Linked DNA regions of Streptosporangium becharense. The protein of the gene in region 1 interacts with the protein of each later gene in a pairwise test. Links are inferred from orthologs where the notes say so. Each region holds a gene or a part of one and is shown on either strand. Other genes may lie near its edges. The genes, in order: F4562_RS19840 and rpe.

Evidence for each region.
Region 2: the proteins of F4562_RS19840 (region 1) and rpe interact in binary tests that used the Escherichia coli proteins (3 or more experiments, as listed by UniProt). The link is inferred for Streptosporangium becharense from one-to-one orthologs.

The regions. Positions count from the first base shown.
Region 1 is NZ_JACHMP010000001.1:4,473,000-4,479,560, forward strand. Bases 3,763-6,561 are described here. They hold F4562_RS19840 (PfkB family carbohydrate kinase), read left to right. Parts: upstream 3,763-4,605; coding sequence 4,606-5,517; downstream 5,518-6,561. Other genes in these bases: F4562_RS19835 (SIS domain-containing protein), read left to right, coding at 3,763-4,427; F4562_RS19845 (LacI family DNA-binding transcriptional regulator), read left to right, coding at 5,530-6,561. Outside these bases: F4562_RS19820 (carbohydrate ABC transporter permease), read right to left, coding at 10-846; F4562_RS19825 (carbohydrate ABC transporter permease), read right to left, coding at 840-1,727; F4562_RS19830 (ABC transporter substrate-binding protein), read right to left, coding at 1,754-3,088; more of F4562_RS19835, read left to right, coding at 3,426-3,762. UniProt on the Escherichia coli protein: Catalyzes the ATP-dependent phosphorylation of fructoselysine to fructoselysine 6-phosphate. Functions in a fructoselysine degradation pathway that allows E.coli to grow on fructoselysine or psicoselysine.
Region 2 is NZ_JACHMP010000001.1:1,623,819-1,635,075, reverse strand. The notes cover bases 4,793-7,733. They hold rpe (ribulose-phosphate 3-epimerase), read left to right. Parts: upstream 4,793-5,906; coding sequence 5,907-6,560; downstream 6,561-7,733. Other genes in these bases: F4562_RS06945 (ABC transporter ATP-binding protein), read right to left, coding at 6,769-7,733; F4562_RS06955 (RsmB/NOP family class I SAM-dependent RNA methyltransferase), read left to right, coding at 4,793-5,771. Also shown: F4562_RS06975 (hypothetical protein), read left to right, coding at 1-1,076; F4562_RS06970 (hypothetical protein), read left to right, coding at 1,117-2,499; def (peptide deformylase), read left to right, coding at 2,585-3,133; fmt (methionyl-tRNA formyltransferase), read left to right, coding at 3,139-4,068; more of F4562_RS06955, read left to right, coding at 4,074-4,792; more of F4562_RS06945, read right to left, coding at 7,734-7,827; F4562_RS06940 (ABC transporter ATP-binding protein), read right to left, coding at 7,899-8,900; F4562_RS06935 (ABC transporter permease), read right to left, coding at 8,914-9,894; F4562_RS06930 (ABC transporter substrate-binding protein), read right to left, coding at 10,023-11,257. UniProt on the Escherichia coli protein: Catalyzes the reversible epimerization of D-ribulose 5-phosphate to D-xylulose 5-phosphate.

The DNA.
Region 1 (6,561 bases):
GCGCCACGGTCACTTGCCCACCCCGTCGGCGAGCCCCTTGACGATGTAGCGCTGGCCGAAGATGAACAGCAGTACCACCGGGATGGCGGCGATGACCATGCCGGCGAAGACGACGGGGTAGTCGGTGCCGTGCTTGCTCATCAGGCTCGTCAGGCCCACCGGGAGGGTCTGCACTCCGCTGCCGCTGGTGAAGACCATCGCGAAGAGGTACTCGTTCCAGGCGAAGAGGATCTGCAGCATGACCGTCGAGGTGATGATCGGCTTGCACATGGGCAGGATGATCCGCCAGAAGGTCGTCCAGCGGCTGGCGCCGTCCATCTTGGCGGCCTCGTCGACCTCGTGCGGGAGGTCGACCATGTAGGCGCGGATGAGGAAGGTGGTGAAGGGCACCCGGAACGCGGTGTAGAGGATGAGCAACGCCCAGAAGGTGTTGTACAGGCCCATCGCCTGGAACATCTTCACCAGGGGGACGAGCGCCACGGTCGGGGTGAGCATGAGCCCGCCGAGGATCAGCGCGGTGACCGTCTTGCCGAACGGGATCTCCACTCGGGTGAGGCCGTACGCGGCCCAAGCGCTGATGAACACGGTGGCGATCGTCGAGGTCACCGTGACGAGCACGCTGGTGGTGAGGTAGTCGCTCACCCCGCGGTTCCACGCCTTCTGGTAGTTCTCGAAGCTCCAGTCGACGGGGAGGGCGAAGGGGTTGCCGAAGAGCTCGGCGTTGGTCTTGAAACCGTTGAGCGCCATCCACAGCAGCGGGTAGAGCACGATCACCGCGAGGCCGAGGAGGAAGGACCACATGAACACGCGTGCGATCACGCCCATGAAGTTCAGGCGTTTCACCATTCCACCCTTCTCCTGCGGGTGACCCACATCTGCGCCAGCGCGATGCCGAGCGTGATCACGAAGAGCACGGTGGCGATCGCGGCGGCGTAACCGAAGTTGTTGCGCACGAAACCGCTGCGGTACAGCCACGTCCCCAGCACCTGGGTCGAGTTGTTGGGGCCGCCGCTGGTCATCACCATGACCTCGTTGAACACCTGGAACGCGCCGGAGATGGTGACCATCATCATCAACCCGGTCATCTCACGCACCAGCGGGAGCGTCACGTGGAAGAAGCGGCGGATCGGCCCGGTGCCGTCGAGGGCGGCGGCACCGTAGATCTCCGACGGGATGCGCTGGATCGCGACGGCGAACAGCAGGGTGGAGTACCCGAAGCCCTGCCACTGGCTCATCGCGATGATCGCCGACATCGCGGTGCTCTCCTGGCCCAGCCACGCCTGGGTGAACTCCCCGAGCCCCACCGCCTTGAGCGCGTGGTTCAGCGGGCCCAGGTTGGGTTCGTAGATGAAGTAGAAGAGCAGGCCCGCGACGGTCAGCGAGATCGCCGAGGGGAGGAAGTAGATCGCCCGGAGGTTGCGCCGCCACCGATCGCTGCTGATGCTCTCGATGAGCGCGGCGAGCAGGAGCGCGCCGAACACCTGGAACACGATCGAGATGACCGCGTACAGCAGGTTGTTGCCGAACGACGTCCAGAAGATCGGGTCGTCGAGCAGCTTGGTGTAGTTCTTCAGTCCGACGAACTCCTGCTCGCCGCTGTAGATGTCCCACTCGAGCGCGCTGAACCCGAAGTTCTGCACGAGCGGCAGGTAGACGAACACCCCGACCAGCGCGAGGGCGGGGATGACCCACGCGAGCCCGAGTGCCCTTTGAAAGACGGCGCGCACCGGCACGCTCTCCTTTCGGATGGGGGCTACTTGGCGGAGTTCGATGCCTCGCGCACGCTTTCGAGGACCTTCTCCGGAGTCATGCCACCGCTGATGAGCCCCTCACCGCCGGCGAGCCAGGCGTCGGACACCTCGGGCACCGTCACCATGTCGAGCCAGCTGACCAGCTCAGGAGCCTGGTTGACGGCCTCGATGCCCTTGAACACGGGCTTGCTGGACGTCTCCTCCGTGACGGCGCCGATGACCGTGCTGGGCTGGCCGTACGGGGGAGAGGAGAGCGTCTTGGCGTTCTCGGCGTTCGTGACGAACTTCATGAAGTCGACGGCGAGCGCCGCGCGCGGCGACTTGGCGTTGACGAAGTAGCCCTCGGGGGCGCCCTCGATCGTCTTCGGGTTGCCCGCGGCGCCCTGGGGCACCGGCAGCGGGAAGATGCCGAACTCCTCGACCGGGAGCTTCTTCTCACCGGTCACCGAGTCGAACTCCAGGACCTCCTGGTAGTACATCGCGGCCTTGCCGTTGGAGAACGCCTCCTGCGCCGAGGTGTAGAGCACGCCGTTGGTGCCGTCGCGGGTGTCGGTGCACTCGGTGACGAGGGTCTTGAACTGCTTGAGCGCGTTGACGTAGCCGGGGTGGTCGAGCTTGGCCGTCTCGGGGTTGAAGTCGGCGCGGAAGACGTCGCTCGGCACGGAGTAGGCGAAGAGCTGCTGCATGTAGTGCAGGGCGGGCCAGCCGTCCTTGTTGCCGAAGGCGATGGGCTCGTAGCCGGCCTTGCGCAGCGGCGTGCAACTGCTGATGAGCTCCTCGAAGCTGGTGGGCACCTTGACACCGGCCTTCTCGAAGGCGGTCGTGTTGTAGCCCATGAACTTGCCGTTGTTGTACAGCGGGATGCCGTAGTACTTGCCGCCGAAGGCGAAGGCGGACAGCGACGCCTTGCTGAAGGTCTTGCCCCACTCGGTGTCGGGGCCGATCACCTTGCTGAGGTCGGCCGCACGGCCACCGCGCACGAAGTTCTCGGCCCAGTTGCCGGTCCAGGTGAAGAAGATGTCGGGCAGGGCGTCCGAGGCGGTGAGCGTCTTGGTCTTGTCCTTGATGCTCTGGTCGGTCTCCTGGATGAGCTCGATCTTCACCTCGGGATGCTGCTTCTGGTACGCCGCGGCGAGGTCCTTGAAGTAGGGCTCCAGGGGGTCACCGGCGAACTTGGTGAGGATGCTCAGGGTGCCGGAGAACTCCGGGGCGGCGGCGACGTCGGCCGCGGGGGCGCCGGCCGTCCCGCCTCCGCCTCCCCCTCCACCGCAGGCGCTGAGGGTGAGGACAGAGGTCCCGACGAGTGCCGCGAACGTCGTCAGTGCGCGAGGGCGCATGGCCTTCCTTTCTCTCGGGGGGAGAGGGGACCGCCGGTGCCGTGGCACCTCGGATCCGCCGTGTGGTGTCTCCGTCACGAACCGTTTGGTGTGGGCTGACTGTACAGACGTTCTGATACCGGTACCAGGTCTAGAAACAAGATCTTTTTTTGCGATGATGTTTGATGCTGTTACGTGACATGTAATGCCTGGTCAGACAGTAGTTCATCATCGAGGGTGCTTGCGCGGTTGACGCTGACCGCCTACTGTGCCAGCGTGACTCCAGCGTGATACCGGTATCAGTCGCCATAAGCCACGGAGCGACGCCGACCCCACGCACTCCCGAAAGGACACGATGATGCTCGGCTTCAACGAGCCCGAATTCCTCTCGCAGCTCGCGAGCACGGTGGCGCTTCGCCCCCAGATCGAGGAACTGGTCGACCGTCTGGTGGACGAGGGGTTCGACAACCTCTTCCTTGTCGGCGCCGGCGGAACCTACGCCCAGATGTGGCCGTACGAGCACCTCGCCCGGCGTAGCTCCACCCTCAGCGTACGCTCCGTCATCGCCGCCGAACTCATCGTCTCGGGTGACGCCTCCCTCGGTGAGCGCTCGGTCGCGATCTTCACCTCGGTCTCGGGCACCACCGACGACAGCCTCCGCGCCATCGAGTACTGCAAGGCCAAGGGCGTCTACACGATCGGCTTCACCGGCTACCCCGAGTCGCCCATCGCGCAGAACGTCGACATCGCCCTCATCTCCGAGCCGAAGGCCTGGCCCTTCGACCAGCAGATGCTGCTCTTCATCGGCCGGCTGCTCTCGCGCCGCGGCGAGTTCGACGGCTACGAGAAGCTCGCCGACGAGCTCGCGAACATCCCGCAGGTCCTCCTGGAGGTGGCCAAGCAGGCCGACTCCGCCGCCTCCGACTTCGCCGAGGCGCACAAGGACACCGACTACCACTTCCTCGTCGGCGGCGGGAACCTGTGGGGCTTCACCTACCTGTACTCCATGTGCATCCTCGAGGAGATGCAGTGGCTGCGCACCACCCGGGTGCACAGCGCCGAGTTCTTCCACGGCTCCCTGGAACTGCTCGAGGAGAACACGAGCGTCATCATCTTCCAGGGTGAGGACGAGACCCGCGCTCTCACCGACCGCGTCGAGTCCTTCGCCAAGCGCATCTCCAAGGACGTCACCGTCTTCGACACCCGCGACTACCCGCTCGACGGGATCAGCCCGGAGTTCCGCGGCCTGCTCGCGCCGCTCGTCCTCGACACCGTCATGGGCCGCGTCAGCAAGCACCTGGAGCGGGTCCGCGACCACTCACTCGACCTGCGCCGCTACTACCGCGTCATGGACTACTGAGCACCCGCCCCCGCCCGGACGACCACCCGGGCGGGGGCACCCCGCGTGCGGCCCCCGGCGGCCCTCCCCGGCACCCCCTCGCACCCGCCACAACCCACCGCCCGCGTACCCCGGTCGCCGCCGGCGTACGCGTTCCCTCCCGGGCCGCACACCGCGGCCCGCGCACAGGAGAACCCTTATGAGAGTCCTCGGCTTCGGCGACAACATCGTCGACCGGTTCGTCGACCGCGGCGTCGACTACCCGGGCGGCAACAGCGTGAACGTCGCCGTGTACGCCCACCGGCTCGGCCTCGAAGCCGGCTACCTGGGAGTCTTCGGCGACGACGACCTCGGACGCTTCCTGGCCGAGGCGATCGCGGCCCAGGGGCTCGCCGTCGACCGCTGTGTCGTACGGGCCGGCGAGAGCGGAATCTCCACCCTGCGCGTCGACGACGGCGACCGGATCTTCCTCGGCTGGAACGGCGGCGGCGTCACGGTGCGGGAACCGCTGGTGCTCGACGACGACCTGCTCGACTACGTGACCTCCTTCGACCTCGTGCACTCAAGCGTGTACTCCGGCAGCGAGAGCGAACTGCCGAAGCTCGCCGGACGCGGCACGCTGGTCAGCTTCGACCTGTCGAGCGAGGACGACTACCGCACCCCCGACTACCTCGACCGCGTCTGCCCGCACGTCGACCTGGTGCTGCTGTCCTGCTCCCACCTCGACGAGGCCGGCACCCGCGATCTCCTGGCCGACGTCGTACGACGCGGCGCCCGCCTCGCACTCGGCACCCGCGGCATGGACGGGGCCATCGCCCACGACGGCCGCGTCACCGTCAGCGCGCCGGCGCGCCGCGTGGCCGACCCGGGACAGATCGTCGACACGATGGGCTGCGGCGACGCCTTCCTTGCCGGATTCGAGGTCTCCCTGCTGCGCGCCGGCTGGTCGACCACCGCCGCACCGGGGCATGACATGATCGAACGTGCGCTGCGCGACGGCGCGGACGCCGCCTACGAGCAGTGCTTCGTCGAAGGCGCATTCGGCTACGGCAAGCCCACCGGGCAAGCGGTGATGGCTAGCATGTCGCCAGCCGCCGAAAGCCAGAAATGAGGAACACGTCCCATGCCAGCTGCTGACCGGGGTCAGGCGACGGGACCGCCGACGATCTCCGAGGTGGCCGCCGAGGCCGGCGTCGGCCGCGCGACCGCGGCCCGCACGCTCGGCGGGTATGGGTACGTCAGCCCCGAGCTCCGGGAACGGGTGCTCGCGGCGGCCGAGAAACTCGGCTACCGCGCCAACGCGCTCGCGCGCAGCATGTCCACGGGCGTGAGCCACACCCTCGGCGTGATCGTCGCCGACATCGGCAACCCCTTCTTCGCCGGGGTGATGCGCGGGATCTCCGACACCTCCCGGGCACGGGGCTTCGACACGATCGTGCTGAGCACGTACGAGGACCTCAGCCAGGAGATCGCCGCGACGAACGTGCTCATCGACAAGCGCGTCGACGGCGTCATCATCGCCTCCGCCGCGGTCCGCCGCAGCGAGGTCGCGCACATCAGGGCCGCGATGGACCGCGGCATCCCCGTCGTCCTCGTCGACCGCGCGGTCGCCTCGCTCGACCTCGACTCGGTCGTCATCGACAACCGCGACGCGGCGCGGGCAGCCGTCGAGATGCTCATCTCCGCCGGTCACCGCCGCATCGGATTCATATGGGGGCCGCCCGCAGCCGAGGCACCCGCGACCCGGCGCGAACTCCTCGCCGAGGCGTCCCGCAACCTGTGGACCGACGGGGAACGACTGCGCGGCTACCTCGACGCGCTCGACGACGCGCGCATCCCCTTCGACCCCCAGCTGGTGATGGTCGGACGCAAGACCGAGGGACGGGCGACCCAGGAGGTCGCCCGCATGCTCGCCCTCCCCGACCGGATCACCGCGGTGTTCTGCACCGAGACCGAGGCGGTGACGGGCGCCCTGCGGGCCCTGCGCGCCGCCGGGCTCTCCTACCCGCGCGACGTCGCACTGATCGGCTTCGACGACAGCGCCTGGGCCGCGGTCATGGAACCGCCGCTGACCATGATCGAACAACCCGTGCACCAGCTCGGCGCGAAGGCCGCTGAGGTGCTGCTCGACATCCTGGACGGCGCCGAACCCCGC
Region 2 (11,257 bases), 2.8 Mb from region 1 along the record:
TCCAGTGGATGCTCGCCGGGGGCCGCACCCCGACCGTCAAGGGCCGGCTCAGGGTCCGCGACGCCGCCGAGGCGACCGCCCAGCTCGGCGTGGCCGACCCCGGGCTGCTGTGGAGGCTGGCGGTCCACACCGGCCTGGTCGAGGTCCAGGGCACCGCGGTCTTCGACGGCGACGGGTTCGACCCGCTCGAGGTCTGGGCCGCCGCGGTCGAGTTCGTCGTCGAGAAGGACACCGGCGGCGCCGTGACCGGCGACGTCTCCCTCGACGAGGAGCTCTACGGCCTGTGCGACATGCTCTACCGGCTCCAGGCGCCGGTGCCGGTCTCCCTCGTGGGCGACTACCTGGAGGAGATCGGTCTGGTCGACGACGGCGGGATCGACGTCCCCGAGGCGGTACGGCGGCTGGCCTACTGCGGCCTCGTCGAGCCGGGCGAGGAGGTCCTGGAGCTCACCCCGCTGGCCGTGTGGGGCCTGCGGAGCCTGTACACGGGCCTGGGCATGGAGGCGCCGGAGGCGCCCGACCTGGCCGCGGCGGACGCCTCCGAGCTGATCGAGGGCCTGCTCTCCGGGATGCCCGCCGAGGCCGCCGAGACCGACATCCGGGCGTGGCTGGCCAACCGGACGCCGCTCCAGGCCGCGGCCGAGCTGCTGGGTGCGGTCTCCGGGGCGCCGTCGGTCGCCCGGGGGGTCGCGGTGACGATCGTCGACCGTCTCGGCCCCGAGGCCGAGACGGCGGTGCGAGCCTTCCTGGGCGACGCCGAGCTGCGTCCGCACGCCGTCCACTGGCTGACCTCCCGCGGCCTGTCCGCCCCGGCGCTCACCCAGGAGGAGGTGCTCTGGATGAGCGTCGACATGCTCGCCCTGGCCATCCCCGCCGCCGAGGACGACCCCGAGACGTTCGCCGAGAACATGTCGGCCTCCGGCCCCCCGGCCCACCTCATCGAGGAGATGTGGCGGGTCGACCACCCCGAGGTCGTCGACGTGCTCGAACTGCTCGGCCGCTCCCTGCGGGACCACAACGTGGCCAAGGCCGCCCGCAAGGCGGCTTTCAAGGCACGTTCCCGCGCCATCGGCTGAGCCGTGTATGCGTGGGGCGTGAGTGCAGTAAGTTTCACGGGTGGCAAAGAGCGGGAACAGCGGCAACGTCTTCGACCTCGACGAGCTCCGCAGGCTGGTCGACGAGCTGGGAGCGGCACCCCGTGAGCTGCGGGCGGCCGTTCTCGACCACACCGTCCCCGCCGGCGGCGGCCACGCCCGCCCCCCGCGCCGCGGCGACGCGCTGAGCTTCCCGCCGGTCGAGCCGGCCCCCGAGGCCGAGCTCGCGCGGGCCGTGCTCCGGGTCCCGCTGGTGCTCGACGCGCGACGGCTGGCCGACTGGACCGGCACCCGCCGGGTCACCCCGGAGGGGCTGCTGCCCGACCCGTTCCTGCCGTGCTCCGAGCTCGCTCTGCCCGGCCCGGCCCGGCTCCACCTGCTCTGGGTGGTCGCGGTCAACACCGGGATGCTGCGCATCTCCCGGGGCACGGTCACCCGCGGCCCGTTCGAGCCCTCGCCGGACCTGCCGCACCCGGTGCTGCTGGAGTTCTGGGACGGCGTGGTCATGGACGTCCTCGACCGCGCCGACGAGGACCTGACCGGGTCGCGGGTGATCGACGACCATCTGGCCGAGATGCTCGCCACACTGTACGCCGTGCGTGACGGCCTGTCCGCCGCCACCCTCGTCAAGGGCGTCCTGCAGTCGCACGAGGTGGCCTGCCAGGCCCGCCCGGCCGAGATGCGGGCGCTGGCCGCCGCGCTGCCCGGGCAGCTGGAGGCGGCGCTGTCGCTCCTGGGCTACTGCGGGCTCGTCGAGCGGTCGCCCGCGGGATGGCCCCGGCTCACCCCGCTCGGCGTGTGGGCCGTCCGGCAGGACCTGCTGCGCGAGGGCCACGACGCGCCGACCGGCGCCGAGGTCGCGGTGTTCGCCGGCATGTGCGCGGACGAGCTGGTCGAGGCGATCCTGGCGGGCTCCGCCGCCCCCAGCGCCGTCACGGTGTGGCTGGAGTCCCGCCACCCCGAGGCCGCCGCCCGCGAACTGGTCAAGATCGCCGCCTCCGGCACCGCGGGCCGGCGCGGCACCGCGGGCTCCATCCTGGAGGAACTCGGCCCCGAGGCCGAGGCCCCGCTGCGGGAGGCCCTCGCCGAGCCGGCCATGTGGCGTTACGCCGCCTCCTGGCTGCACATCCGCGACCTGCCCGCGCCGGCCCTCACGCCCGCCGACAACACCTGGCTCGCGGTCGACGCGCTCGCCGCCATGCTGGAGCGCGGCGACGTCTCCGAGGCGATATGCGAGTTCGACGCGCTCGAACCCGGCGAGGACCTGGTCCGCGTCGTCGAGGAGATGGCCCTGGCCGACCACCCCGACACGATCACCGTCCTCGACATGCTGGGTGCGCACCACGCCAACGCCGCGGTGGCCAAGTCGGCCCGCAAGGCCGCGATGAAGGCCCGTTCCCGCTAGGCCGCTTTCGTCCCGGCACGCCCGAGGGAGGCGGGCAGGGCCCTTAGACTTGGTGAATCCCCCCGTGAGCGTGAGGAGATCCTCGTTGGCCGTCAAGCCCATCCGCCTCTTCGGCGACCCGGTGCTGCGCACCCCCGCCGATCCGGTGAAAGACTTCGACAAGGAGCTGCGCAGGCTCGTCAAGGACCTCACCGACACGATGATGGACGCCCCCGGAGCCGGGCTGGCCGCGCCGCAGATCGGGGTCGGGCTGCGGGTCTTCACCTACTACGTCGACGACCAGCTCGGGCATCTGATCAACCCCAACCTCGACCTGTCCGACGAGGCGGACGAGGAGGGCGAGGAGGGCTGCCTGTCCTTCCCCGGCCTGTCGTTCCCCACGCCGCGGGCGGTGCGCGCCGTGGCCACCGGCTTCAACATGCACGGCGAGCCGGTGACCCTGGAGGGCACCGACCTGATGGCCCGCTGCTTCCAGCACGAGACCGACCACCTCGACGGTGTGCTGTTCATCGACCGGATGGACCCCCGGCAGCGCAAGATCGCGATGAAGGCGATCCGCGAGGCCGAGTGGAGCGGGCTGTCGGCCCCCACGTTCAAGTTCTCCCCGCACGCCACCCAAGGGAAGGCTCTGTAGGAAACGTGCGCCTGGTCTTCGCCGGAACCCCGGACACCGCCCTGCCGTCGCTGCGGGCCCTGCTCGACTCGCCCCGTCATGACGTCGTCGCCGTCGTCACCCGGCCGGACGCCCAGTCGGGCAGGGGCCGGAGGGTTCACCCGAGCCCCGTCGCCGAGCTCGCCGAGGAGGCGGGCGTCGAGGTGCTCCGGCCGCAGAAGGCCGGTGACCCCGCCTTCCTGGAGCGGCTGCGGGAGATCGGCCCCGACTGCTGCCCGGTGGTCGCCTACGGCGCGCTCCTGCCGCAGGCCGCCCTCGACGTCCCCCGGCACGGCTGGGTCAACCTCCACTTCTCGCTGCTGCCCGCCTGGCGCGGCGCGGCTCCCGTGCAGCACGCCGTGCTGCACGGCGACGAGATCACCGGCGCGTCCACCTTCCGGATCGTCAGGGAGCTGGACGCGGGCCCGGTCTACGGTGTGGTCACCGAGGAGGTCCGGCCCGCCGACACCAGCGGCGAGCTGCTGGCCCGCCTCGCCGAGTCCGGCGCGGAGCTGCTGCTGGCGACCCTCGACGGGATCGAGGACGGCAAGCTGGAGGCCGTGCCGCAGCCCGCGGACGGCGTGAGCCTCGCCCCCAAGATCGGTGTCGACGACGCCCGGGTCGACTGGGCGGCGCCCGCCATGCGGGTCGACCGTCTCATCCGGGCCTGCACCCCGGCCCCGGGTGCGTGGACCGGGTTCCGCGGCACGCGGGTCAAGCTCGGCCCGGTGCGTCCCGTCCCGGACGCCCCCGCCCTGGCCCCCGGCCGGATCGCGGCGTCCAAGCACTCCGTCCTGGTCGGCACCGCCACCCACCCGGTCGAGCTGGGCGAGGTGCAGCCGCAGGGCAAGCGCCTGATGCAGGCGGTGGAGTGGGCCCGCGGTGTGCGGCCCGGCGACGAGGATCGGCTGGCGTAGAGATCATGAACAGCGGGGGTAAGGGCGGCGGCGCTGCGCGCGGCGGCGATCACGGCTCAGGCGGCCGCGCACGCGGCCGGGGCGGTCAGGGCTCCGGCGGGCGTGGCGGCCAGGGGGCCGGCGGTAAGGGGTCCGCAGGCGCGGCTTCCGGGGGGCAGGGCTTCGGAGGGCAGGGTTCCGGTGGTCGCGGGGGTCAGGGCTCCGGGCGACGCGGCGGCGCTCCACGTCCGCAGGGCGGAGGCGCCGGGCGGCCGGGCGGCCGGGGTACGCGTCCGGCCAGGCCGGTCCGTGACGAGGCGCGCAACGCCGCCTACGACCTGCTGCGCGCCGTCGACGAGCGTGACGCCTACGCCAACCTGCTGATGCCCACGCTGCTGCGTGAACGCCGCCTGTCCGGGCGCGACGCGGGCCTGGCCACCGAGCTGGCCTACGGCACCCTGCGCGGTCTCGGCACCTACGACGAGGTCGTCGCCGCATGCAGCGACCGGGCACCGGAGGACATCGATCCGCCGCTGCTCGACGCCATCCGCCTGGGTGTGCACCAGCTCCTCAAGACCCGGATCCCCCCGCACGCCGCCGTCGGCACGACGGTCGACCTGGTGCGGCTGCGGGTGGGCGCCGGGGCGTCGAAGTACGCCAACGCCGTGCTGCGCAAGGTCTCCACCCGGTCCCTGGAGCAGTGGCTGGCGATCGTCGCCCCCGACCCGGCCGCCGACCCGGTCGGCCATCTGGCCGTGGCCCACAGCCACCCCCGGTGGATCGTCGACGCGCTGCGCGACGCCGTGGGCGGCGACGCGGACGAGACCGCCGCGCTGCTCGCGGCCGACAACGAGCGTCCCCGGGTGGCCCTGGTCGCCCGTCCCGGCCGGTCGACGGTCGAGGAGCTCGTGGCCTCCGGTGCCGAACCGGCCGCGTACTCCCCCTACGGGGCCTATCTCGCCGAGGGCGACCCCGCGGCGGTCCTCGCCGTGGCCGAGTCGCGGGCCGCCGTCCAGGACGAGGCCAGCCAGCTCGTGGCCCTGGCTCTGACGCGCGTCCCGGTCCCGGGCCGCGACTCCCGCTGGCTCGACATGTGCGCCGGTCCGGGCGGCAAGGCCGGCCTGCTCGACGCCATCGCGATCCACGGGGACCCCGCGGGCGTCCCGGCGGCCTCCGGCGCGTCCGCGCGGCCGGGCTCCGCTCCCGGGGCGGCCGGTCCGGCCGCCTTCGGCGGCGGCGCGCACCTGGTCGCCGCCGAGGTGCAGTATCACCGGGCCCGGCTGGTGTGGCGGACCACCCGCCAGGCGGCGGTGATCACCGCCGACGGCACCGTGCCCGCCTGGCGGCCCGGGGCGTTCGACCGCGTCATGCTGGATGCCCCCTGCACCGGGCTGGGAGCGCTGCGCCGCCGTCCCGAGGCGCGCTGGCGCCGCGACCCGAGGAGCCTGGCGGAGCTGGGCCGGCTCCAGCGCGACCTGCTGGGCTCCGCCGTCGACTCCGTCCGGCCCGGCGGCGTCGTGGCGTACGTGACCTGCTCGCCGCACCTGGCCGAGACCGTCACCGTGGTCGGAGACCTGCTGCGCCGCCGGGACGACGTCGAGACGCTGGACGCCCGCGCCTATCTCCCCGAGGTCGAGGGCCTGGGCGACGGGCCGTACGCGCAGTTCTGGCCGCACCGCCACGGCACCGACGCCATGTTCCTGGCGCTGCTGCGCCGCCGCTGAGCGCTCACCGGGACGCCCCGGCCATCCGGTCCGGGGCGTCCCGGTGAGCGCACCGCCCCCGGTGAACGCGGCGGCGCCCCCGGCGGACCCACCGGTGACCGGAGGTGCCGGCGCGCCTCGTAGAATCTGCCAATCATGGCCGTACAGATCTCGCCCAGCATCCTGTCCGCCGACTTCGCCCGTCTCGCGGAGGCGGCGGCGGCGGTGCCCAACGCCGACTGGCTGCACGTGGACGTCATGGACAACCACTTCGTGCCCAACCTGACCCTCGGCCTGCCGGTCGTCGAGTCCCTGCTCAAAGCGACCTCGACGCCGCTCGACTGCCACCTCATGATCGAGGATCCCGACCGGTGGGCCCCGGCCTACGCCGAGGCGGGGGCGGGCAGCGTGACCATCCACGCCGAGGCGGCCAAGGCCGCGGTGCGCACGCTGCGGCAGATCCGCGGCGCCGGCGCCAGGGCGGGGCTCGCGCTGAACCCGGCCACCCCCGTCGAGCCGTACGAGGACCTGCTCGGCGAGGTCGACATGCTCCTGCTGATGACCGTCGACCCCGGTTTCGGCGGGCAGAAGTTCCTCGACCTCGTGCTGCCCAAGATCCGCCGGGCTCGTGAGCTCATCGGCAGGCACGGCGGCCAGGTGTGGCTCCAGGTGGACGGCGGCATCGCCGTCGGGACGATCGAGCGGTGCGCCGAGGCCGGCGCGGACGTCTTCGTGGCCGGCAACGCCGTCTACGGCACGGACGACCCGGCCGGTGCGGTCGACGCCCTGCGCGCGCTGGCCGGCGGCTGACGGCCCGGGCGGGCGTCCCAGGGCGGGCGTCACGGTGAGTCCCACGGCGGGTGTCCCCTGAGTTCCAGGGCGGGCGTCACGGTGAAACGCGAAGACCTCCGTGCGGTGTGGAGCCTCGGGCACCTTCACCGCGTCGGAGGTCTTCGCCGTCGATCACGCCCCGCCGCCGGCGACGTCCGGGGACGGCACGCCCGGCGGGCCGGAGCGCCTATCCGAGAGGCTTCTTGACGGACCCCTTGAGAGGCCCCGTCTCGGACACCGCATCCGTCTGCGGGTGCGACGGATCGGCTCGCAGAGCCGGGTCCAGCACCACGTCATGGCCGTGCACGGTGGGCTCCTCGGGGAAGTGGCAGGCGGTCAGGTGCCCCTCGGCGTTGCCCTCCAGCCACACCAGGGGCGGCTCCTCCTGCGCGCACTTCTCCTGCGCCTTCCAGCAGCGGGTACGGAAGCGGCAGCCGGACGGCGGGTTGACGGGGGAGGGGACGTCCCCGGCCAGGCGGATGCGCTCGCGCGGCCGCTCGTCCTCCAGCACCTCCGGCACCGCCGACAGCAGCGCGTGCGTGTACGGGTGGCGGGGACGCTCGTACAGGGAGGTCCGGTCGGCGATCTCGACGATCTTGCCGAGGTACATGACCGCGACCCGCTGCGAGAAGTGCCTGACCACCGCCAGGTCGTGCGCGATGAACAGGAACGCGATGCCCAGGTCCCGCTGGAGGTCCTGCAGCAGGTTGATGACCTGCGCCTGGATGGAGACGTCCAGGGCGGAGACCGGCTCGTCGGCGATGATCAGCTTCGGGTTGAGGGAGAGCGCGCGCGCCACCCCGATGCGTTGCCGCTGGCCGCCGGAGAACTCGTGCGGGAACCGGTTGTAGTGCTCGGGGTTGAGGCCGACGATCTCCAGGAGTTCCCGGACCCGCTTGTCCCGGCCGCCCGGCGGGTTGATGCCGTTGATCTCCATGGGGCCACTGATGATGCTGCCCACGGTGTGGCGGGGGTTGAGCGAGGAGTACGGGTCCTGGAAGATCATCTGGATCTCGGCCCGGATGGGCTTGAGCTCCCTGCGGCCGGCGTGGCCGATCTCCTGCCCCCGGTAGCGGATGCTGCCGCCGCTGGGCTCCAGCAGCCGGGCGGCCAGCCGGCCGGTGGTGGACTTGCCGCAGCCCGACTCGCCGACCAGGCCCAGCGTCTCACCGGCGTGCACCGTCAGGTCGACGCCGTCGACCGCGTGAACCCGGCCGACCTGCCGCTTGATGACGAAGCCGCCCATGACGGGGAAGTGCTTCTCCAGCCCGGACAGCTCCAGCAGCGCCTCGCCGCGGGCCTCGCCGGTTGTCTCGCTCACTTGTGGATCTCCCTCTTCTGGGCGAGGGTCAGGTAGCACGCGTCGCCGTGGCCGCGGTGCGGGGACAGTTCGGGCCGCTCGGTCCGGCAGATCTCCGGACCGGCCAGCTGCATGTAGTCGCAGCGGGGGTGGAACGGGCAGCCGGCCGGGATGTTGATCAGGCTCGGCGGGGTGCCGCGGACCGGCTGGAGCGGCACGTCCACCGAGGAGCCCAGGCTGGGCATCGAGGCCAGCAGTCCCCAGGTGTAGGGGTGGCGGGGCTCATGCAGCACCTCCCTGACCGTGCCGCGCTCCACCGCCCGCCCGGCGTACATCACCAGTACGTTGTGCGCGGTGTTGGCGACCACGCCGAGGTCGTGGGTGATCAGGATGATCGAGGTGCCGGTCTGGTCCTGGAGATCCTTGAGCAGGTCCAGGATCTGGGCCTGCACGGTCACGTCCAGGGCGGTGGTCGGCTCGTCGGCGATCAGCAGGTCGGGGTCGCACACCAGGGCCATCGCGATCATCGCGCGCTGCCGCATGCCGCCGGAGAACTGGTGCGGGTAGTCGTCCACCCGCAGCTTCGGCTGGGGGATGCCGACCCGCGTCAGCATCTCGATCGCGCGCTGCCTGGCCTTCTCCCGGCTGGCGCCGGTGTGCTTGCGGTAGACCTCGCCGATCTGCCGGCCGATGGTGTGGTACGGCGAGAGCGCCGTCAGCGGGTCCTGGAAGATCATCGCGACCTTGTTGCCGCGCAGTTTCTCCATGGTGGAGCGGGGGGCACCGATCAGCTGCTGGCCGTCCAGCAGGATCTCACCGCTGATCTTGGTGGTCTCCGGGTTGTGCAGGCCCAGCACGGTCAGGTTGGTCACCGACTTGCCCGACCCGGACTCGCCCACGATCCCCAGCGTGGTGCCCTTCTCCACGTCGAAGGAGAGCCCGTTCACCGCGTGGACGACGCCGTCCTCGGTGTGGAAGTCGACGGTCAGGTCACGGACCGAGAGGAACGGAGTTGACACTTTCTTCAAGCTCCTAGCCCAGCCGCACGCGGGGGTCGATGACGGCGTACAGGATGTCGACGATGATGTTGAAGATGACGATCGCCCCGGCCGCGACGAGCACCGTCGCCATCAGCATGGGCAGGTCGGAGTTGGTGACGGCCCTGATCGAGAGCTGCCCGAGGCCCTGCAGGCCGAAGGTCGTCTCGGTGATGATCGCCCCGCCGATCAGGGTGCCGAGGTCCACGCCCAGGATGGTGATGATCGGTGTCAGGGTGCCGCGCATGGCGAACCTCAGCACGACCGAGCGGCCCGACATGCCCTTGGCCCGCGCGGTGCGGACGTAGTCCTCACCGAGCTGCTCCACCATCGTCGAACGCGTCATACGGGTGTAGTTGGCGGTGAAGATGATCGACAGCACCAGCCAGGGCAGCAGCAGGCCGGTCATCCAGGCGATCGGGTCCTCGGTGAGCGGCACGTACTTGGGCCGGGCGAATATCTGGTTCTGGTAGACGAGGAAGTACAGCGCGAGCGTGCCGATGAAGTAGATCTGCACCGAGGCGCCGATCAGGGACGACACGCTGGCGATCTTGTCCAGCGGCTTGCCCTGCCGCAGCGCCGCGATGATGCCCGTCGCCACGCCGAAGGTGAAGAAGATGACCGCGGCCCCGATGGTGAGCGAGACGGTCAGCGGGAGCCGGTCCAGGATCGTCTCGAACACCGGTGCCCGGTTGACGAAGGAGTAACCGAGGCAGGGAGCCGGGCAGTGGCCCAGGCCCTCGTAGTCGCGGCCGACGAAGATGCCGGCCAGCCAGGTCACGAACTGGACGACCACGGGCTTGTCCAGCCCGAGGTTGTGCCGCGCCTGCTCCAGCAGCTCGGGCGGGCAGACCTTGCCGCAGGAGAGTCTCGCCACGTCGCCGGGCACCATGAAGAAGAGGAAGAACGTGACCGCGGCGATGATCAGAAGGGTGACCGCGGCGCCGAGGAGGCGGCGGATGATGAATGGAAGCATTGCCTGTTTTCCCGAGGTGGCTGGGACCGCTGCGGGGCCTTCTCCGGCCCCGGCCGCGACCCCGTGAGAGGGGTTCTCCCCCGCACGGGATCGCGGCCCTTTCGGTGTCTCCTACGCTTTCGTGGGCGTCACTGCTTCACGAAGATGGTGTTCGGCGAGACGACCCACGACTGCGGGTCGATCTCGGCGCCGCCCACCTTGGAGCCGTGGAGCGTGTTGGCGATCCGGTTCTCCGCCACGACCAGGGGAGTGATCTTCTCCTGGATCTCCTTGTCCAGGGCCATCCACGCCGCATTGGCCGCGTCGAGGTCCTCCATGGCCATGATGTCGTTCATCTTCTTGGTGAGCTCTTCGTCCTTCAGGTGCGAGTAGTTCGGCGCACCGTCGCCGACCGGGCCGAAGATGACCGGCATGACCGTCGAGCCCGACGGCCAGTCGGCGCCCCAGCCGCCCCAGTACAGGTCGAAGTCGTTCTTCACCTTGCCGATGGAGTCGTAGTAGGTCTTGCGGTCCAGCGGCTTGGTCACGACCTTGATGCCGGCCTTCTCCAGAGCGTTCTTGATCACGATGGTGACCTGCTCCTGGACCGGGGTCTGGTTGTAGGCGTAGACGATGGTCGGCGTCGGGTTGCTCGACTCGGCCAGCAGCTGCTTGGCCTTCTCGATGTCACCTTCGGGCTTGGCGTCCTTGCCGAACAGGTCGTAGGCCTGGTAGCCGACCGTGGTGTTCTCGTTCAGGATCGTGGTGGGCAGCGCCGCGGCGGCCGGGCCGCCCATGACCTGCTGGATCTGCTTGGACGGCCAGGCGTGGTTGACGGCCTGGCGGATCTTGATGTCCTTCACCCGGTCGAGGTTGAAGTAGTAGTAGTTGCCGTACGGCGACGGGCTCTTCATCAGGCGCGGGGCCAGCGACGCGTCGCCGAGCACCTGCTGGAGCCGCTCCGGCGGGACGGTGGCGTAGAAGGTGAACGCCGTCTGGTCCGGGCCGGTGTCGGCCATCAGGCGGTCGGTGATCTGCAGGGCCTCCTGACCGAACTCCAGACGCCACTTGTCGGGGTAGGCGCCGCGGATCGGGTCGGTGGCCGGGTCCCAGTGCGGGTTGCGCTCCAGCTCCATCGACTTGTCGGGCACGTGGCTCTTGATGACGTACGGCCCGGCGGAGAAGGGCTTCTTGTCGTACTGTTCCTTGGTGTCCTTGGCCTTGGGCACGATGGCGTAGCCGCCCATGGCGAAGGCGTAGTTGGCGTCGGCGTGCGGCGTCTTGAACTTGAAGACGATCGTCTTGTCGTCGGGCGTCTCGATGGCGTCCAGGCGCTTGCCGTCGTACGGGCCCTTGTATGCCTTCTTGTGGTCGACCTCGGTCA